Regions from separate parts of the Variovorax sp. PMC12 genome, predicted to be linked through region 1. Evidence: riboswitches for the same ligand, from Rfam matches in the RefSeq annotation. Region 1 holds a riboswitch; the other holds the start of a gene.
What was found. A riboswitch is a leader RNA that binds a small molecule or an ion and turns the genes downstream of it on or off. The one in region 1 is predicted to bind manganese.

Region 1 (5,467 bases):
TCGACATCGACGGCGTCCTGACCGACGGCGGCGTGTACTTCACCGAGCACGGCGAAACGCTCAAGCGCTTCAGCATCCTCGACGGCTACGGCCTCAAGCTGCTGCGCAAGGCGGGCATCGTGCCCGCGGTGATCACCGGGCGCGATTCCAAGCCGCTGCGCGTGCGGCTCGAGGCGCTGGGCATCGAGCATGTGCGCTACGGCACCGAAGACAAGCTGCCCGCCGCGCAAGCCATGCTCGGCCAGCTGGGCTTCACGTGGGCACAGGCCGCGGCCATCGGCGACGACTGGCCCGACCTGCCGGTGCTCACGCGCGTGGGTTTCGCGGCGGCGCCGGCCAATGCGCATGCCGAGGTGCGCGGCGTTGCCCGCTACGTCACCAAGGCGCGCGGCGGCGAAGGCGCGGCGCGCGAGTTCTGCGACCTGCTTCTCACGGCCTGCGGCCAGTACCGCGCCATGCTCGACGCTGCCCGGGGCCCGAACACATGAACAACGTGAAAAGCGCATGGGGCCTGGTGCGCGGTGTCCTCGACCGCGCCACCATCTACCTGCCGATCATCCTGACGGCGGCCGTCGCGCTCGGCACCTACTGGCTGGTGCGCAATGCGCCCAAGCTGCTCGAGCCCACCGCCAAGGCCGCGCCCACGCATGAACCCGACTACTTCATGCGCGACTTCGTCATCAAGAACTTCCTGCCGAACGGCGACCTGCGCAGCGAGCTGTACGGCGCCGAAGGCCGGCACTACCCCGACACCGACACCATCGAGGTCGACAAGGTGCGCATGCGCTCCATCTCGCCCGAGGGGCTGGTGACGCGCTCCACCGCCAACCGCGGGCTGTCGAATTCGGACGGCAGCGAGCTGCAGCTGTTCGGCAACGCCATCGTCATCCGCGACCCGTCGGTGGGTCCCGACGGCAAGCCCACGCCGCGCCTGGAGTTCCGCGGCGAGTTCCTGCACGCCTTCGTCGACACCGAGCGTGTCACGTCGAACCAGCCGGTCACGCTGATCCGCGACAAGGACCAGTTCACGGGCGACACGCTCGACTACGACAACTTGAGCGGCGTCGCCAACCTCAAGGGCCGGGTGCGCGGCGTGCTGATTCCGTCGGCGGCCGCTGCCGCTCCCGCGCCTGCCAAGAAGCGCTGACAACAAGAAGACCGCGAAAGAAGATCACGCATGACCACCTCGGCCCCGCTCGTCTTCATCACCGGCGCGTCGAGCGGTATCGGCCAGGCCCTGGCCGCGAGCTTCCACGACGCGGGCTACAGGCTGGCGCTGGTGGCCCGGCGCACGGCGGAGATCGAGGCCTGGGCAAAGTCGCGCGGTCTGGGCGCGGACGGCTACCGGGTCTACAAGGCCGACGTGGCGCAGACCGACAGCATCGTGGCCGCCGGCAATGACTGCATCGCGCAGCAGGGGTTGCCCGACGTGGTGATCGCCAACGCGGGCATCAGCATCGGCATCGACACCGCGGAGCGCGCCGACCTCGACGTGCTTTCGCAGACCTTCGCCACCAACAACGTCGGGCTGGCGGCGACCTTCCATCCGTTCGTGCGGGCGATGGTGCAGCGCGGCAGCGGCCGGCTGGTCGGCATCGGCAGCGTTGCATCCATCCGCGGCCTGCCCGGCCACGGGGCCTACTGCGCAAGCAAGGCCGGCGTGGTCGCGTACTGCGAGAGCCTGCGCGGAGAGCTGCACAACAGCGGCGTGAAGGTGGTCACCCTCTGCCCCGGCTATATCGACACGCCGCTGACGCAGGGCAACCGCTACGGCATGCCCTTCCTCATGAAGGCCGAAGACTTTGCCGCCCAGGCGCTGCGTGCCATCGAGTCGGGCACGAGCTACCGCGTCATTCCGTGGCAGATGGGCGTGGTCGCCAAGATCATGCGCATGCTGCCGAATGCCGTGCTCGACCGCGCGGTACAGGGGCGCGGCCGCAAGAAGCGAAGCGGCGAGGCCTGAACCGGCGCGAGGAAAAGCGAGCGGCCAAAGAAAAAGGCTCCGGAAGGAGCCTTTTGTCTTTTCTGTGCGTCGAGGTGCAGGACTCAGTAGCCGCTGTTGCCGCCGCCGTAGCCACCGCCACCACCGCTGCGACCACCGCCGCCACCGCCACGGGGGCCGGCGCCGTAGGGGCTGCGGAAACCGCCGTCGCCACCACCGCCGCCGCCGCCGCCACTGCGGCCACCGCCGCCGTAGCCGCCGCCACCGCCGGAGCGGCCACCGCCGCCACCACCGTAGCCGCCACCACCGCCGCCGCCGTAGCCACCGCCACCACCGCCGCCATAACCACCACCGCCGCCGCCGTAGCCGCCGCCACCGCTACGGGGGGGGCGTGCTTCCATGGGACGTGCTTCGTTGACGACGACGCTGCGGCCGCCCAGGGGCTGGCCGTTCATGCCGTTGATGGCGGCCTGTGCTTCCGCGTCACTGCCCATCTCGACGAAGCCGAAGCCCTTCGAGCGGCCGGTGTCGCGCTCCATCATGACCTTGGCGCTGGTCACTGCGCCGAACTGGCCGAAGGCCTGTTCGAGATCACCGTCGCGCACCGAGTAAGGCAGGTTGCCGACGTACAGTTTGTTGCCCATCAAGGGACTCCTATAAACACATCAAGAAAAGCGATGGAGTCCCGAAAGCATCACTCAAACGAGAGCGTCGAGTCGCGCGAAACTGACCGATCACCGAACTGCCTCCCCACCAAAATGAAGTGGGAGGCTCGTGCATTATGGGTGAAATATCCGAAAAGCAAGCAGGAATTTGCTTCTTGAGGTAGCGCCTGTGAAAACAATCAAAAGCTAGCGCCCGCTTACAAGATCGGGTTAGGCCCTTGGCGCTACAGGTAGAATCTCGCCCGTCATTGGGGAGTAGCCGCCTTCCGATCTGCGAGAGGGGCCCGCGTCAACAGACTTGTCCTGCCCCACAGGACATGGCGCGTGCAGTGAGAAAACACCTGGCGAGACCTTTGACCGTGCAACTTCGGGAATATGGCCGAAGGTGTTGCACGGTCAATTGCGTCCTTCGGCCAAGAAACCCCACGTTCAAAAATGGAAGCTTTTCTCGTTGCAACCGGCGTCGTCGCGCTCGCCGAAATGGGCGACAAGACCCAACTATTGGCCCTGCTGCTCGCAGCCCGTTTCAGGAAACCCTGGCCGATCGTCCTCGGCATCTTCGCCGCCACCATCATCAATCACGCCCTGGCGGGTGCCGTGGGGAACTACATCACGCGCTGGCTCGGACCCGAGGTGCTGCGCTGGATTCTTGGTGGCTCGTTCATCGCGATGGCGGTGTGGATGCTGATTCCCGACAAGCTCGACGAAGACGATGCCCCGGGCGTGTCCAAGTTCGGCGTCTTCGGCACCACCGTGATCGCGTTCTTCCTCGCCGAGATGGGCGACAAGACCCAGATCGCCACCGTCATGCTGGCCGCCCGCTTCACGCAGGACTACTTCTGGGTGGTCGCCGGTACCACGCTGGGCATGATGCTGGCCAACGCGCCGGTGGTGTGGCTGGGCGACAAGATCGTTCGCCGCGTGCCGATCAAGCTCGTGCACGGCATCTCGGCCGCGATCTTCCTGGTGCTGGGCGTGATCATGATCATCGGCTGGTAAGAAAAAAAGAAAAAGGCGGGAGCCCTTCCAGAAACACCGCAGAACCGGCTTCGCCGGGCCGCAGGTGTTGCCCCCGAAGGGGGTTGGCGAAGCGACACGCAGTGCGCGCAGCCTGGGGGATATACTCGCGCTGCGCCGATTTGCTTCAGCTTGCGGGCGCTTTATAAATCCAGCTAAAGACAGGCGCGGCAGACCCGGCTCGTTTTTGGCGAGGCCGGGTTTTTCATTCATGTCGTCGTCACCTCCCTTGGTCGTCACTTCGCAGTCGATGCAGTTCGCGGGCCCGCTGGCCCTGCGCAGCGGCGCATCGATCAGCGACTACACGCTCGCCTACGAAACCTACGGCACCCTGAACGCCGATCGCAGCAACGCGGTGCTGGTGTGCCATGCGCTCAATGCCTCGCACCATGTGGCGGGCGTCTACCAGGGCCAGGCCCGTTCCGAAGGCTGGTGGGACAACATGGTGGGCCCGGGCAAGCCGGTGGACACCGACCGCTTCTTCGTGATCGGCGTCAACAACCTCGGCTCCTGCTTCGGCTCGACCGGCCCGATGCACGTCAACCCCGCCACCGGCCGCGTCTACGGCGCCGACTTCCCGGTGGTCACGGTCGAGGACTGGGTCGACGCGCAGGCCGCGCTGCTCGACGCGCTCGGCATCGAGACGCTCGCCGCCGTCATGGGCGGCAGCCTCGGCGGCATGCAGGCGCTGTCGTGGACCTTGCAGTACCCCGGTCGCGTGCGCCACGCCGTGGTGGTGGCCAGCGCGCCCAACCTCACGGCCGAGAACATCGCCTTCAACGAGGTTGCGCGCCGCGCCATCGTCACCGACCCCGACTTCCACGGCGGCCACTTCTACGAACACGGCGTGGTGCCCAAGCGCGGCCTGCGCATCGCTCGGATGATCGGCCACATCACCTACCTCAGCGACGACGTGATGAACGCGAAGTTCGGCCGCATCCTGCGCAGCGCCGTCGAAGGCGAGGCCGCGGGGCTCGACTACCGCTACTCCACGCAGGACGTCGAGTTCCAGATCGAAAGCTACCTGCGCTACCAGGGCGACAAGTTCAGCGAGTACTTCGACGCCAACACCTACCTGCTCATCACCCGCGCGCTCGACTACTTCGACCCCGCGCGCAGCCACGGCGGCAAGCTGAGCACCGCGTTCGCCAACGCCACGGCCAAGTTCCTGCTCGTGAGCTTCAAGACCGACTGGCGCTTCTCGCCCGCGCGCAGCCGCGAACTCGTGAAGGCGCTGCTCGACAACCGCCGCAACGTGAGCTACGCCGAGATCGACGCGCCGCACGGCCACGACGCCTTCCTGCTCGACGACGTGCGCTACATGGGCGTGGTGCGCTCGTACTTCGAGCGCGTCGCCAAGGAGACGAGCGCCGCCGGGCCGCCCCAAGGCGCGGGCCCCCTGAAGGGGGTTGGCGCAGCACGCGAAGCGGCAAGCCTGGGGGGGAGTACCACTGCATGAGCGACCTCGAACATCAACGACTGATCGCGCAATTGGTGCCCCAGGGCTCGCGGGTGCTCGACCTCGGCTGCGGCGACGGCGCCCTGCTCGACCTGTTGCAGCGCGAGCGCGGCTGCACCGGCTACGGCGTGGAAATTGCGGACGGCAACGTGCTGCAGTGCGTGCGCCGCGGCGTCGACGTGATCCAGCTCAACCTCGACGAAGGCCTGTCGATGTTCGACGACGCCTCGTTCGACGTGGTGCTGCAGATCGACACGCTGCAGCACCTGCGCAATGCCGAGGTGATGCTGCGCGAGACCGCGCGCGTGGGGCGCATCGGCATCGTCGCCTTCCCCAACTTCGCGCACTGGCCCAACCGCCTGAGCGTGGCGCGCGGCCGCATGC
Region 2 (5,467 bases), 2.7 Mb from region 1:
CTGCTCGGTGCGGTCGAAGGCGTAGAGGCCGGGCACGCCGCGCTCGTCGACGCCTTCGCTCGTGCCCTCGAAGCCAGCGATCGCGCGCAGCACCTGCGGCCCGGCTCCGCCTTCGGCCTGCACATGGTTCAGGATGCGCGACGTGCGCGGATGGTCGATCACGATGCCGTCGGTGGTCGTGATGAACAGGTAGCCCGTCTTGCCGATCTTGACCTCGGCGAGCGCGCCCAGCACGTTGCGGTCCTTGAGGTTGATCGCCCCGGAAATGACGTACCGCACCTGCCCTGCACCGTCGAGCACCGGCGCGGTGATCGCCACCTGCGCCAGGCCGTTCAGCCGGTTGCGGTAGGGCTGCGAAATGATGCCGGCCTTGGACGCCACCGTCTGCTGGAAATAGGCGCGGTCCCTGATGTTCACGCTGCCGATGGGCACCGCGCCGCTCTGGTTGGCGACCAGGTTGCCTTCCATGTCGATGAAGGCGACGTTGTCGAAGGCCTGCTTGAGCGCCGCGTGCTTCTCCAGAAAGGCCTGCAGCGGCTCGGCGTCCTTGAAGTCCTGGGCCACCACGCTGTCGCCGAAAGTCTGCAGCAGGATGCGGCGGCTGCTCAGTTTCTGGTCGATCGCGTCCGCGACGGCGGACACCCTGGCCAGCTGCTCGCCGGCGATGGAGGCGCGCAGGCTGGATTTGACGAAATGCAGCGCGCAGGTCGCGATGGTGAACGTGGCGGTGAGAACCACCGCCGCCACCCCGAGGCTGAGGCGTGTGTGCAAACCGAAGCGCAGTTTCGAAGGGCCCGAGGGATTCATTATTGGTCTTGTTCAAGCTGCCGAGGCGTGTGCAGCGGGAGTCTCCGGCGACAGTATCGGGGCCTTCCATATCCCGATTTCTCCCCGACTTCTCGTGCGTCGAAGATTTTAGACTTCGGGCCGTGGTTTCTCCGGACGCGATTCAGGCATCGGGCCAGGCTCCTTGGCAAGCCGAGGCAATGCCGAACATGGATTTGCCATCCGCCCCACTCTAGGGCAGACTTTCATATAACAAAAATGTGAGGAGAGCCAATGAAGAGGACCGCCCGCATCTCCGGCGCCATGGCGACTGGCGCTTTTTTCCTGCTTGCGCTGACCTCGTGCGGGGGCGGCGGTGGTGGAGGTGGAGGCGGAGGCGGCGGAATCGGGCTCATCGGATCGGCACCCGCCGCAGGCACGAGCAACCCCACGGGCACGGCGCCCGAATTGCCGGCACCCGCAGCGCTCATCGCCCGGGCCCGGGCCTACGAACTGGACACTCCCTACGTGCCGCCGCCGGGCGATCCGCTGGAGCACAACACCTCCGGGTATGCCAAGGCGATGTGCTCCGCCGTGTTCATCACCGGCCTCGACCCCAACCTGGCGGCGGAGAGCGTGGGCTACTTCACCGGCCCCTACGACCAGCGGCGCAAGGTCGGCAGGCCGTTGGTCGACCGCGACAAGAAAGAGGTGCGCATCGCCATTCCCAATGGCCCGACGCTGGTGGCCCGCTACTACGGCTCGCAAGGTTGCATCACGCTGCCACCCGGCAAGGACGATGTCTACTTCACGCCTGTGACCGTCACCAGCACACTGCCCGATCCGGGCACCCAGCCCTGGCCCATGGGCAACGCACTGAGTGACGCAGCGCCGGAGGCCGGGCTGGACAGGACGAAGATCAACCAGGCGCTCGACGCGGCCTTCGAGCTGCCGGAGGCCTACACGGCAGGCTTCGTGGTCACGCACAAGGGGCAGATCATCGGCGAACGCTACATGCCGGGCATCACGGCGACGACGCCGCTCGAGTCGTGGTCGATGGGAAAGAGCGTCACGGCCACCCTGCTCGGCATGCTGATCAAGCAGGGCGAATACCGGCTCGACCAACCCGCCCCGATCCCGGAATGGCAGTCCGCGGGGGACAAGCGCCAGGAGATCCGGATCGCCGACATCCTTCACATGTCGAGCGGACTGCGCATCAAGGCTCCGGACGACCCGGACTTCGATCCCAACGGGACTTACACCGACCACAAATATTTCTACACGGGGCGCATCAACGCGTTCAACTACGCAGCCACCCGCCCCCAGCAATGGCCGCCAAACACCATCGGCCGCTATCGCAACACCGATCCGGTGCTGGCCAACTACCTGATCCGACTTGCAGTGGAGAAGCGCGGCGAGCAGTACCTCTCTTTTCCGCAAAGAGCCTTGTTCGACAAGATCGGCATTCGCACGATGACACTGGAGACCGACCCCTACGGAAACTTCCTGGCACAGGGCTACGACTACATGTCGGCGCGCGACTGGGCACGCCTGGGCAATCTGTACCTGCAGGATGGGGTATGGAACGGCGAGCGCCTCCTGCCCGAGGGGTTCGTCAAGTTCGTGAGCACCGTCGCCTCGACGTGGGCGGCCGACAAGCGCCCCATCTATGGCGGCTTCTTCTGGATCAACGGCACGGGCGCCTGGCCGGTTCCGACCTCTGCCTATTACATGCTCGGGGCGGGCGGCCAGCTGGTGTTCATCATTCCTTCGCACGACCTCGTTGTCGTTCGGCTTGGCTTTGACAAGGGAGAGACGGCATCGGCAACCAACCTGCGGAAAGCCCTGTCGCTGCTGATGCAGGGCGTATCGGCGTCTCAGCGATAGCGAGGCTGGCGCCCTTCAACGCTCGGGCTTGCTCAGGAGCGTTGGAACCACATACCCGTCGCGGTACACGCCTTCGATGCTCCCCTCCACCCGATCGGTCGAATGCGCTGCCACGAATTTCCCTTCCGCTTGCCGGTAGACGACGATGGTGCAGGACGAGCGCTTGCTGAGAATGCGGGCAACGCCTGTGGCCTGGCGAAGGGTCGGGTACGTCTCCATGGAGATCCTTGTCTAATTCCCCGGATCGTAGTCTTAAGGTACTCAGGATTCGCTCGGGGCTTGTCCTGAGCAGCTCGGACACGTGATCCGAAATGGCCGGAATTCGTGATTTATTCACATTTTCACGCAATACCTCCGTCGTGTGTTTACATCGGTATCAACCGATGCCCGGCTTCAGGCCAGCCCGTTCAGATGCTCATAGAGGATGAAGAAGCCGATCCCGATCAGCAGCACGCCGCCGACGATCTCCGCGCGCTTGCCGACGACGGCGCCCAGCACGCGCCCCACCATCACGCCAAGCGTCACCATGGTCAGCGTGGCGAGGCCGATGGCGAGCGCGGTCCAGGCGATGTTGACGTTGATGAAGGCCAGCCCGACGCCCACGGCCATCGCGTCGATGCTGGTCGCGAAACCGGTGATGGCCAGGGTCCAGAAGGAGTTGCGGCTGGGCTTGTCGTCCACCGCGTCGGGCGTGCCGCAGCCCTCCCAGATCATTCGCAGGCCCAGCACGCTGAGCAGCGTGACCGCGATCCAGTGGTCCCAACGTTCGACGTAACTGGCGGCGGCCAGGCCGGCAGCCCAGCCGATGACGGGCGTTATCGCCTCGATGACGCCGAAGATGAGACCCGTGCGCAAGGCTTCGCGCCAGGAGGGTTTGCGCAGTGCTGCGCCCTTGCCGACAGCAGCGGCGAAAGCATCCGTCGACATGGCGAATGCAAGAAGGATCGTGGAGGCAATGTTCATTTTGGAAGTAGCAAGCAAGGCCGGTTCAAGACGCCGCGGCGCACGAACCCGCCGGCCAAAGCCGCGTCCATGCACCGCTGGTCTCGCCAACCTTTCGGCTGCTCACGCCACGGTCGCAAGGTGCGAACCGAGTATGTTGACGTGAACGCTTCCGAAGTCCGGAAGCCGGCTACTCCCCAAGGGAGCGGCGATTCTAATCGCCTGCCTTGAAAGGGCTCCGCGACAGCGCCTGCGCCGGGCGTAGGGCTTTGCGGCTTGCGACGCCGTGAGCTCTTGTTCGCTCGGGTATGCCGCTTTAAGCGCCGCATAAGTTTCGGCCGAAACAATCACCGCCGGTAGCCCGCTCTTTCCTCCCTCCTCCAGGGCTACCCTTCAACCCGCTCAGGCGGGTTTTTCTTTGGCTGGCCCAGCCATGCTGTGTGCATTCTTCCGAGGTGCGCGCGCCATGTGTCGCGTTTTGTGCTTTTCCTCATGCCCCGCTTCCATCCAGCGGCTGCAGCCCCTTCACCCAGTCGAATACCGCCGCCACGGCGGGCTCCGATCGCCGCGCCTCGGGGCACACCAGATGGAACGGCAGCCCCGGCAGTTCCGGGCCGAAGGGCTTCACCAGGTTGCCTGCGCGCAGTTCGTCCGCGATCAGCGCCAGGCTCATCAGCGCCACGCCCTGGCCCTGCAGCGCGGCCGACACGGTGTGCGTTTCGTCCGAGAACACCGGCCCCGCAGATACGTCGAGACCGGCCACCTGCGCCTCCTGCTGCCATTCCGTCCACGTGCCCGGCTGGCTCCTGCTGCCGGGCAGCGCGAAGTGCAGCAGCGTGTGCCGCACCAGGTCGCTCCGCTTCTTCAGCTTGAGCACAGGGCTGCACGCTGGCGCAAACACGTTGTCGAACAGCTTCTCGGCCACCATGCCCGGCCACTGGCCGCGTCCGTAGCGGATGGCGATGTCGGCGGTAACGCCGTCGAGCGCCACCGCTTCGTGCGATGCGTGGATGCGCAGGTCCAGCTTCGGATGCAGCGCACGCAGGGCGCCGACTCTCGGCAGCAGCCAGCGAGCCGCAACGGCCGGCGTGGCCGACAGCGTGATGGCCTGGCGCTGCGGAGGTGCCCGCAGCCGTGCCACTGCAGTGGCAATTGCATTGAACGATTCGCTCAGCACCGCCTGCAGTTCGCGCCCCTGCGGCGTGAGCGCCAGTTGCCTCGGTTGACGGATGAAGAGCGCGACGCCGAGGGAGTCTTCCAGTTGACGCACCTGATGGCTGATGGCGGTCGGCGTGACCGACAACTCGCTGGCTGCGAGCTTGGCGCTGCAATGCCGCGCTGCCGCCTCGAAGGCACGCAGCGACGCCAGCGGCGGGAGTTGGCGCAGGTTGCTCATGGATGAATTTATTTTTCAGCAGCGCAAAGAAATCATCGTTTGTTGGGCCTCGGATGCTTGGATAGATTGAGAACCCTGTCAAGCCGACAGCTGAACCAGTTTCATCCCACCAGGCAACAACGAGGACCCGACCATGACCACCCTGCTCCACATCGACGCCAGCGCCCGCCCCGGTTTTTCTGGCACGCATGCGCACGGCTCGCACTCGCGCCGGCTCAGCCGGCATTTCGTATCGGCCTGGCGCGCGGCACGGCCACACGATGAGGTGATCTACCGCGACATCGGCGCCACGCCGCCGTGCCACGTCACCGGCGAATGGATCGCCGCCGGCTACACCCCGGCCGCCGAGCGCGAGCCGTGGATGCATGCAGTACTCGCGGAGAGCGACACGCTGATCGCCGAAGTGCGCCGCGCCGACCTGCTCGTGATCGGCGTGCCGATGTACAACTTCGGAATGCCGGCGCCGCTGAAGTCGTG

Region 2: linked by a shared signal. The riboswitch ahead of mntP (manganese efflux pump MntP) and the one ahead of C4F17_RS19135 (TMEM165/GDT1 family protein) in region 1 are both predicted to bind manganese.

Annotation. Positions count from the first base shown of each region.
Region 1 covers NZ_CP027773.1:4,133,312-4,138,778, forward strand. The annotation lists gene C4F17_RS19115 (KdsC family phosphatase) at 1-488, shown strand, start outside; gene lptC (LPS export ABC transporter periplasmic protein LptC) at 485-1,147, shown strand; gene C4F17_RS19125 (SDR family oxidoreductase) at 1,178-1,963, shown strand; gene C4F17_RS19130 (RNA recognition motif domain-containing protein) at 2,047-2,586, opposite strand; yybP-ykoY riboswitch at 2,846-3,024, shown strand; gene C4F17_RS19135 (TMEM165/GDT1 family protein) at 3,043-3,606, shown strand; gene metX (homoserine O-succinyltransferase MetX) at 3,836-5,083, shown strand; gene metW (methionine biosynthesis protein MetW) at 5,080-5,467, shown strand, end outside.
Region 2 covers NZ_CP027773.1:1,007,262-1,012,728, reverse strand. The annotation lists gene C4F17_RS04655 (sensor domain-containing diguanylate cyclase) at 1-771, opposite strand, end outside; gene C4F17_RS04650 (serine hydrolase domain-containing protein) at 1,060-2,652, shown strand; gene C4F17_RS32670 (hypothetical protein) at 2,668-2,871, opposite strand; gene mntP (manganese efflux pump MntP) at 3,046-3,615, opposite strand; yybP-ykoY riboswitch at 3,630-3,800, opposite strand; gene C4F17_RS04640 (LysR substrate-binding domain-containing protein) at 4,085-4,990, opposite strand; gene C4F17_RS04635 (FMN-dependent NADH-azoreductase) at 5,124-5,467, shown strand, end outside.